Regions from separate parts of the Neobacillus sp. GCM10023253 genome, predicted to be linked through region 1. Evidence: a T-box and tRNA genes for the amino acid it is inferred to sense, from the RefSeq annotation. Region 1 holds a T-box; the other holds one or more tRNA genes.

Evidence for each region. The T-box of region 1 lies ahead of argS (arginine--tRNA ligase). A T-box ahead of a tRNA ligase gene usually reads a tRNA of that ligase, here a tRNA-Arg.
Region 2: it encodes a tRNA-Arg, which carries the amino acid that the T-box ahead of argS (arginine--tRNA ligase) is inferred to sense. The anticodon was not compared.

The regions. Positions count from the first base shown of each region.
Region 1 covers NZ_JBHSHV010000004.1:39,728-44,764, reverse strand. Annotated here, with positions in the region: gene argS (arginine--tRNA ligase) at 7-1,704, opposite strand; T-box leader at 1,759-1,974, opposite strand; gene ACFPA1_RS07275 (alpha/beta-type small acid-soluble spore protein) at 2,087-2,338, shown strand; gene ACFPA1_RS07270 (TetR/AcrR family transcriptional regulator) at 2,392-2,970, opposite strand; gene ACFPA1_RS07265 (Arc family DNA-binding protein) at 3,184-3,366, opposite strand; gene ACFPA1_RS07260 (SPFH domain-containing protein) at 3,379-4,245, opposite strand; gene ACFPA1_RS07255 (undecaprenyl-diphosphatase) at 4,429-5,010, shown strand.
Region 2 covers NZ_JBHSHV010000003.1:497,168-502,204, forward strand. Annotated here, with positions in the region: gene ACFPA1_RS02865 (CBO0543 family protein) at 131-619, shown strand; gene ACFPA1_RS02870 (hypothetical protein) at 636-788, shown strand; gene ACFPA1_RS02875 (HXXEE domain-containing protein) at 768-1,058, opposite strand; gene ACFPA1_RS02880 (HXXEE domain-containing protein) at 1,015-1,239, opposite strand; tRNA gene ACFPA1_RS02885 (tRNA-Arg) at 1,408-1,481, opposite strand; gene ACFPA1_RS02890 (TIGR02206 family membrane protein) at 1,545-2,288, opposite strand; gene ACFPA1_RS02895 (M6 family metalloprotease domain-containing protein) at 2,537-4,375, shown strand; gene mutS (DNA mismatch repair protein MutS) at 4,823-5,037, shown strand, end outside.

The DNA of each region.
Region 1 (5,037 bases):
AATGCTTTACATTTCTTCAGGAGCTTCAATCCCTAAGAGACGCAAACCTTCTTTAAGAACAACTGTTACAGAGTAAACAAGTGCCAGGCGTGCGCTTTGTTCCTCGCTCTGCTCGAGTACTTTAACTTCCGCATAGTATTTATTGAAGACTTGGGCGAGGTCGACAATGTATTTTGCGACTTGGGATGGATCATAATTTTCGCATGCACGCTTAATGGCGCTGGAGAAATCCATTAACATGCTGATTACCTTCCACTCGTTTTCCCATGTAGTCTGGTAGACGGACGCCGGTGCCGATTCCGCCTTCCATCCAGCTTTTCGTAATATTGAGCTAGCTCTCGCAAATGTATACTGAACATAAGGGCCGGTTTCCCCTTCAAAACGAAGCATTTCCTCTAAGGAGAATTCAATATCGTTCATCCGGTTGTTTTTTAAGTCGTGAAAAATAACTGCGCCGACACCGACCTGTTTGGCCACTCCATCTTTGTCTGCCAGATTTGGATTTTTTTCCTCAATATTATACCGGGCCATCGTGATTGATTCGTTCAAAACTTCCTCCAGGAGGACAACCTTGCCTTTACGGGTCGACATTTTCTTGCCGTCCTTTAGCATCATCCCAAATGGAATATGGACCATTTTATCGGCCCACTCGAAGCCAGCTTTATTCAATACCGCAATCAGTTGTTTAAAGTGAAGACTTTGCTCATGGCCGACGACATATAAAGATTGTGCGAAGTCGTAATTTTCTTTTCGGTAGATAGCAGCCGCTAGGTCACGAGTGGCATACAGCGTCGCTCCATCCGATTTTTTAATGAGGCATGGCGGAAGCTCCTCTTCGGTCAATTCGACAACCTGGGCCTGGTCAGATTCCACGAGCAGCTGTTTTTCCTCAAGAAGCTGGACAACACGGTCCATTTTATCATTGTAAAAAGCTTCCCCGGCATAGGAGTCAAATTCCACGTTCATAAGCTGATAAATTCTTGAGAACTCCTTTAGGGACTCATCACGGAACCATTGCCATAAGGAGTGCGCTTCTTGGTCGCCATCTTCAAGCTTTTTAAACCAGCCGCGTCCTTCGTCTTCAAGAGCCGGATTCGTTTCCGCCTCTGCATGGAATTTAATATACAGGGCAAGCAGTTCCTTGATTGGATTTGCCTTGACCTTTTCCACATCTCCCCAGCGTTTATAGGCAGAAATCAGCTTTCCGAACTGGGTGCCCCAGTCGCCAAGGTGGTTGATTTTGATTGGCTTATAGCCGCATTTTTCAACAATTAAAGCAATGGCATTTCCAATAACAGTAGAACGCAAATGCCCCATGGAAAATGGTTTTGCGATATTAGGAGACGACATGTCAATGGTAACATTGCCACCCTGGCCAAAATCATGGGCGCCATATTTGCCTTTTTCAGTAATAATGCTGTTAATGATATGTTCGGCGACAAGCTTTTTATTTAAAAACACGTTAAGATAGGCTCCGACCACTTCTACTTTTTCAAAAGTGGGGGACTGGATTTTTTCGCTTAACTCTTGGGCAATTAAATTCGGTGCCTTACGCTTCAGTTTTGCGAGTGAAAAACACGGGAAAGCTAAATCCCCATGGTCCTGATTTTTTGGTTTTTCAATTAACTGCTCGATATTCTGGGAGGCTAATTCGCCTTCTAATGCTTGATATAAGACTTCTGCAAGCCCTTTCTTAAAATTCATTTCCTATGACCTCCTCCAGTTTTTCTATAAATGCAAAAAACTCTCGTCTCTATAAAAAGAGACGAGAGTTTGAAATTCCCGCGGTACCACTCTAATTGTTCATACTGAACCAACTTTGATCTTTGTTAACGGAGGACTCTCCGGCACCCTCTACTATTTTCAAGGGCACTTCTCCAAAGTGCGTTTCATTATCTGCTCCGTATCAGGCTTCCACCGTCCCTGACTCGCTTGGACTTACGAGATAACTACTCTCTTTTTCACCGAATTTATTCGCTTAATTATTGGTTATTATACTGGAAAGAAACGGTTTTATCCAGTCCTTGCTGATGTTTTTGATGAATTTTTCCGTTCTGGAAATTCTATTCGTAAAGGAGGGATTTGTATGGCGAGAAGAAACAAAATTCTTGTCCCAGAGGCGAGAAGCGGGTTAGATCAGTTAAAGGCTAAGGTCGTGCAGGCACAGCGTCCTGAGGATGCCAAATTTGAGGCCGCTGAAGAAGTGGGCGTACCCTTATCAAAAGGCTATAACGGCAAGCTGACCTCGGAACAAGCCGGCAAGGTTGGCGGCCGGCTTGGCGGCAGCATGGTCCGCGAACTCGTCAAAATGGCTCAGCAAAACCTAAGTAAAAAATAACCCAAACTAAAAGAACTGGAGCACTGGGGCCTGTCCCCCAGTGCTTTATCGCGTTACTTTCCTCTTGGCAGCCCCTTTAACAAAAACACCTTCATAATTTCCGCAATTTGCTCAGAGCTTAACGGGTCATGATTTTTTTCCCAATCCGAAACCAATGCGATATACATTTTTAGCAAAAGAAAGCTAGTTATTTCCGGGTTCACCGCTGGGATTGCTCCCTTAGCAATAGCAGTTTCGATTTTATCCTTTAAATAACCAATAATTTCGTCCTCCACATGCTGGAGCATTTCCGAAACTGCTAAAGTTCCCATTTCCGCCTCTTCTTGTACCAATTTAATCATTAATTGGTGCCTAGAGCGGAATTCCAATAAACGATAAAGGGCCCGATGGACATTTTCCGTAAAAGGCAATTCCGGGTTAATGACAGAATCCGCCTCCGCAATCATTTCCTTCACTAAAGAAGAAATAATTTCTTCAAATAACTCCTCTTTATTTTTAAAAAATGTATAAATGGTTCCCTTTCCGACGTTTGCAAGCTTGGCAACTTGGTCCATGGTCGTTGCTTTATAGCCAAACAAGGAAAAAGACTTAGTTGCTGCCTCCACAATCATTCTTCTGCGATCAGGTGCCATAGCGCACATCCTTCTCATTGACTAATTTGGTTCTACGGTCAATTAATATGCTTTTACTATAGCACAGCCTGAATTCGGTTTCAAATTTATCTGGAAGGTTTTTGGAAGGCTGTCAAACTTGCGGAAATTTGGCTAGTCAATAATTATAAAATCGTACAGTGTCAATCTCAGACACTCTGCTGTTAAAAAACCGGAGGCGGTTTGCCTCCGGTTTTAATCTTCTTCTTTTTCTCTGGACGTTTTTGAGTTTTTTAATCTTCCGGCATCCTTTAATGCCTTTTTTATAATCAGTTCAATCTGGGCATTCACACTGCGGAATTCATCGTCTGCCCATTTCTCCAAAGCATCATATATTTTCTGATCAACGCGCAGTAAAAACCGCTTCTTATCGGCCACATCATCACTACCTTAATAAATCGATCCTGTATTAATTACCGGCTGGCTTCCCTTATCAGAAACGATGGCAACCATTAAATTATTCACCATTTGCGCTTTCTTTTCCTCATCCAGTTCGACAATTCCTTCATCCTTTAATTGATCAATTGCCGATTTGACCATGGATACCGCACCTTCAACAATGACCTTGCGCGCTGCGAGGACCGCTTTGGCCTGCTGTCTTTGCAGCATCGCATGGGCAATTTCACTCGAATACGCCAGATGCATGATCCTTGCTTCAATAATTTCCACACCGGCCAATTCCAAGCGTTTCTGCAAGTCCTTTGTCAACTCGTCACCAACCTCATCCGAGTGCTGCCTTAACGATACTTCATAATCATTGTTGACATTATCATATGGGTACTGGCTGGCGATATGGCGCAGGCCTGTTTCACTTTGCGTATGCACAAACGTTTTGTAGTTTTCAACATCAAAAACGGCTTTGGCAGAATCAAACACCTTATATACAACTACCGCAGCGATTTCGATCGGGTTCCCTTCCAAATCATTTACCTTTAATTTATCACTATTGAAGTTAATTACCCTTAGGGATACTGTTTTTCTTAAGGTTAAAGGAATCGTCAACCAAAATCCTTCCTGTTTGATCACTCCGAGGTAGCGGCCAAATAAAGTAAATACCTTTGCTTGATTCGGCTGAATGACAGTGAACCCGGAAAGCAGGAGAAACAACACCACAACACCAATCACTGCGAGGACAAAAGATACAGGACTTTCAGTTAAGGTAAATTGCCTGAATGAAAATACTACCGCCGCCCCGATTAACAGAAACAATAATACCCCCAAAAATCCATTAATTTTGAACATATCTTTCTCTCTCATCCCAACCACTCCCCTTTTGAAAAATTTTTCCATCTATATCATTATGATATCATTTCGGTATCAAAAGGTGAAGGAATATTTACCTATATTTTTTTACCCGGTTTGGCGTTATTAACGGTAACATTTTCACTAACTTTATAGTATAATCCCTTTATCTGGTAGATTCGGAGGTTATAATTTAGCATGTCTATTATGGAAATTAATATTAATGTGTTTCGAATGATTAATAATTTGGGGAAACAATACGACTTTTTGAATCCTCCCATTATGGCTATCGCTGAATACACGCTGTATGTGTTAATACTGGCTTTAGTGTTGTATTTGTTTACAGGCGGTCGAAAAAATAAAGTGATGGTCATTTGCTCGGTATTCACCTTGTTAATGGCAGAAGGTCTAGGAAAACTGGCAGGAATGCTCCACTCCAATAATCAACCCTTCGCTGAACTGTCCAACGTCAATAAACTTATCGAGAAAGCAGTCGACAATTCCTTCCCTAGCGACCATACGATGATATTTTTCTCCCTATGCGTAACGTTCTGGCTTTTCAGGAGAGGCTGGAGTTTCTTGTGGATCCTGTTGGCTGTGCTTGTAGGGTTTTCGCGGATATGGGTAGGGGTTCATTATCCAGGGGACGTTTTGGTCGCTGCTATCCTTAGTATCATATCTGCTCTAGTTGTGCACCGGTTCGTTCCAAGACTTAAATTTATGCAAAACATAGCAGGAGAACAACACATTCCAAACCGGACGAAATACGAAGAGCTTTAATATTTAATAACGGAAAGAAACGCTTGG
Region 2 (5,037 bases), on a different contig from region 1:
AACGACCTAATCCATAGAAACGTTTCGTTAGTTTTCTTTTAAAAAAAATTCTAAAAACTACCTGTATTAAAGATTTGTTTTGGGCAATTTAAGGTTATCACGATTACAGAAAATGAGAGGATGTTAATAGGTGGAGAAAAAGTTGTTAAACTTATTACTAGCAGTATGTATTGCTTCTTTTCCATTTTTATTCAAGGGACCAAAAATGAGAGAAAATCTTTTGATTTTTTTCTCAAAAGGTGTTATTGCTACTCTAATTGATGCTTATGTTGTTGGAAGACAAAAACTTGAATATCCAGTTCGTCCTTTTCCAAAAATTTTTAAAACGAATATTATTTATGACATGTTATTTTTCCCGATTTTAAGTGTGATCTGGGTAAAGATCTCGTATAATGATAATTTCGGTAAAATTTTGTTAAAAAGCTTAATTTTTAGTGTACCAATGAGTGTGGGGCAATGGATTATGGAAAAGTACACCGGTTTATTTAAATGGAAAAAATGGTCACCTTTCCATACATTTGTCAGTGTTAATTTCACACTGTTTACAATTAGAGGGTTTATTGGGTTAATAAAAATTTTAGATAAGTTAAAAGGCAAACAGGAAATAACCGAATCTTAAAGTACGGATGATTCATTTGGACAAAGGAATCGGGATGAGCCAAGAGCAAATCGACCGCCTTGGCTCCCCGTATTATTCCTTAAAGGAAAGCGGGACGGGGCTCGGAGTGATGGTAAGTTACAAAAGGGTTGGGAACCTTCATTTTGTATTAGACAGAATACCGATTTAATTTTTGTCCTAGAAGATTCCCTATTAGAAAAATTGGTATCATCAAAACAGTGAGCGGAATACTTTTGAATAGTAACTGTTTGTCGATGAAACCTAGTTCGAACAAGCGGTAATATGTTAGAAAAGAATAGGGAATTACGATGAATAAAGCTGTTATAACACCAGGCGTATAATCACGAAAAATGATTGTTTGACCAACATGGGAAAATGCCTGGAGAAAAAACAGATTAAATATAGTCAGAAATACAAGGAAGTTTGGCAGATTTCTCACCCAACCTTTTTTTAATGGTTAGTATAAGCTTGGCGAAGAAACTATCCGGAATCTGTTTTTTGTACTTTGTTATAAAACTCTCAATAGTTATGATCTCTTCCAAGGAATGGAACATAAACATGATAGGGAATAACCAGATAATGATTTCAATATTGATAAGTTTATGAAATACCTCAATCATAATAATCCTCCTGACCTAATTCGGCAACCGAAGCATGTCTAATAATTTATTTTTATGTTCTGAAAGGAATTTCATTACTTATATATTGAACAAACTAACCGAGTGTTTTAGAAAAACTAAGAGAGCAAATCAAAAACACCCTTGCATCGGCAAGGGTGTTTGTATGTACGTCCCGAAGAGGATTCGAACCTCCGACCTACAGTTTAGGAAACTGTTGCTCTATCCTGCTGAGCTATCGGGACAAATAAAAATTAAGGAACGTTTATTATTATAATTCGAACATCGAAAAAGGTCAATAATGAAGTTTAGCGAATTGGCAGTTCTTTTATTTTTTTGGTGTTTCCGTTACCTTTTTCCCGGAAAATTAACCAGACGATAAGACTTAGCGAGATTAACAGCCCTTCAAGCGATAAAATATAGTATGGATATGGCCCCAAGACGTCTAATAAACTTGCTGTTTTCGGTTTGTGGCTTAAATACATATAATTTCCGCCCACAAGTTTATTGATCCACATGATGATTGGCATCAGCACATTTAAGAAAACAAAAAGCTTTACGACAGACCAAATAGTTGGGCGGTAGCCCTTAACCCAAGTGAAATAGAACACTACCCAGATGTCCATCAAATGTGTGTAAAAGAAATGAAAGAAACGAAAATGTGGAAAGTCAAAGTTTAAGGCTGGGGTAAAAATGGCCTGTGACGCGCCTAATAGGGCTGTGAACAACAAAATTTCATATATGATTTTCTTCCTAGTTAGTAACAAAAGTACAGTCAAAATTAAGCTGATGCTGCAGAGTTCTAATGGAATAGCGTGACTAACGTCCCAGTCTCCGTTTATATACATCCAGAAATGATAGGTCAGTTCTATTAAAATTAACGAGACCGCTGCTCCAATCTCTACCTTTCTCCATTTGTTGTTGTCGAAAAATTTTCTCCGATTTACAAAAATTGCAGTGGATCCTGCTAGTAAGATGGCAATGATCATCCAATGACTGATTGAGAACATTTCGAAATCAAAGTCTTTATAGCTGCCCCCAAACCAATCCATTGATACCATCTCCTTTTCCCATTCGATTTTAAATACTTCTAAGTATATTATGACCGTTTTATATTCTGCTTGTAAGGACCTATCGGTTTGCAAATTATTACAAAATTTTACAATAGTGTTTCCGAATTTGTATCGTAGGTCTTACATCTTATAAAAATTGAAAACGTTACCAAAGTTGCGGGAATTAAGTGCCTTTTGACTACTGGAAAAATTTGATATGTTTGAATAGTACGATTTTATTAGGAGGGATGCTCTTGTTAAAAGTATTATCGAAAACCGGTCTAACATTGGCGTTGGCAGGAAGTATTGCATTGGCGGGATTCCAGCCGGGCGGAGAAGCAAAACAGGCTTCTAGTACATATGGTTTAAGTTTGGCCCATTATGTAGGTGCGGCTCCGGAACTAGCTGAAAAAGCTAAGAAGCTGGGAAAAGATCTTTCAAAGGTTGACCCTGCAGAAAAACTGGCAAATCAAGGGGCAAAATTCCAGCAGGCCGGAGACAATCATGTTGCTTACCGTGATGCAAAAGGTGATGTGCCTGTACTTGTTATTTTGGCTAAATATAAAGATGGTGACGAGCCGATTGGGGACCTGAAAGGACAGGTGCCAGCGCATTACTATGAGGATTTGATTTTTGGAACAGAGTATAATCCGTATGAATTACCATATTTCTCTCAATATGCAGAATATAAAGGCGTACCAGCACCAACGGACCGTACAATGCAAAATGCTTATACCGAATCTAGTAATGGTAGAATTAATCTTGTTCACGATGGTAAACAATTAGTTTGGGTAGAGTTGCCCCACGGAGCCTCCTACTATTTAGACCAGGAAGGTAAGTTCGCTGAAAATGGGAAATATGTTTTAGGTAATGTGAACGGCGATGCCCATACAGGTGAGTTCATCCGCGACTTATTAAAGGCTGCCGATGACCAAATTGATTTTTCAAAGTACGCTGTAAAAGGGGAAGTTCCGAATGTGTTCGTCATCCATGAAGGAACCGGTGCGGAGTGGAGTGCAGACCCTGCTCAGTTCTGGTCTCATAAGTGGAATCTATTAAGTGCGTTGTACTATGGCAAATACTATGAAACTGGTAAACCAGCTGATGTATATGCTGGAATGAGCCAAGGGGCTTGGATTAATAAAACGATTGCGGAAGACATGACCTACGACGGAGTTATCGTCAATAACTACAACATTCAGCCAGCCATCGGCGGGAACGTAGCTGGATTTAACGAAGCTACAGGCGGATATGATGAAGCATCGAAAACGGGTCCATATCCTGCTACTGCCGGGGTTTATGCCCATGAATTCGGCCACGCTTTAGGATTGCCGGATTTCTATGATACGGCATACTCATCTGAAGGAGTAGGAAACTATTCCATGATGGCAGGTGGCTCTTGGATGCGATATCCGGACAGCGGCGCGTATTCCGGTAACTCACCGACCCATTTTGATCCTTTTTCAAAAATTTTCTTAGGATGGGCTGAGCCGATTGAGGTTAAACCTGGGGATGGTGTACAAACAATTACCTTGCCGGCAATTAGTAGATCTGCTGCGAATAATGGCATCGTTAAAATGGAAGTGCCAGGCTCCAATGGAACAGAGTATTTCTTGTTTGAAAATGTCCAGCAGGACGGCTTTAACAAAGGGCTAATTCGCCAAGGTTCTGATTCGCACGGTTTAGTAGCATGGCATGTTGATGAAAATATCATCAGCCTCTATCAGACCGCCGGTTTCCGTCCGAATAACGTGGAAAACTGGATGAACAAACGCTTCCAATACAACCAGTCAGCGAAAGCCGGTGACGGCACAGTTGTTACTCACTACGGATTATCTGTCGTGCAGGCGGACGGAAAATATGACTTAGAGAAAAATAAAAACCGTGGTGATGCAGGGGACTTCTTTAAGACAGGTTCCAAGATTACGCCAACTACGTCCAATGTTCACACAGGTTCATACTATTTCTGGAAGGGCAATAGCGCGACACCAGCCGATTCTGGTATCCATGTAACCGATATCAAAGAGAATGGTGATGGTTCCATTACCGCGAAGTTCTTCTATAGTGCGAATGAAGGTACAAAATAAAAAAACAAAGAAACCTGGGCTTTTATTTAGCTCAGGTTTCTTTATTATTGTTTCTTCTAATATCTAGGAAGAAGTCTGTTATATAAATGATCGATTTTTAACGCCCGAACAGCACAAGGAAACAAGTCGCCGGTCGTTATGAAGGGCTCATAACGCCCGAACAGCACAAGGAAACAAGTCGCCGGTCGTTATGAAGGGCTCATAACGCCCGAACAGCACAAGGAAACAAGTCCCCAGTCGTTATGAAGGCTCATAATGCCCAAACTGTCACTGCAATCCTGACTCTGGTTGATTAGATTTTACCTTTTAGAAGTATATATCATCGATAACCTGAAGAATTTTTTAACAGCAATAGAGATAGTTTTTTCTACCAACAAAATATCCCCCCATTTATGGTATAATTGTTTGTCGAAGATAATCGAAAGTTTTTAAACGGTGGAGGAAATTATGACAGCATACACGCCGATGATACAGCAATATTTAGCAGTTAAGGCAGATTACAAGGATGCCTTTTTATTTTTTCGTTTAGGCGACTTTTATGAAATGTTTTTCGAGGATGCCATTAACGCATCCCAGGAATTAGAGATAACCTTAACCAGCCGCGAAGGCGGTACAGAGGAACGGATTCCGATGTGCGGCGTTCCTTACCATTCAGCGGCCAA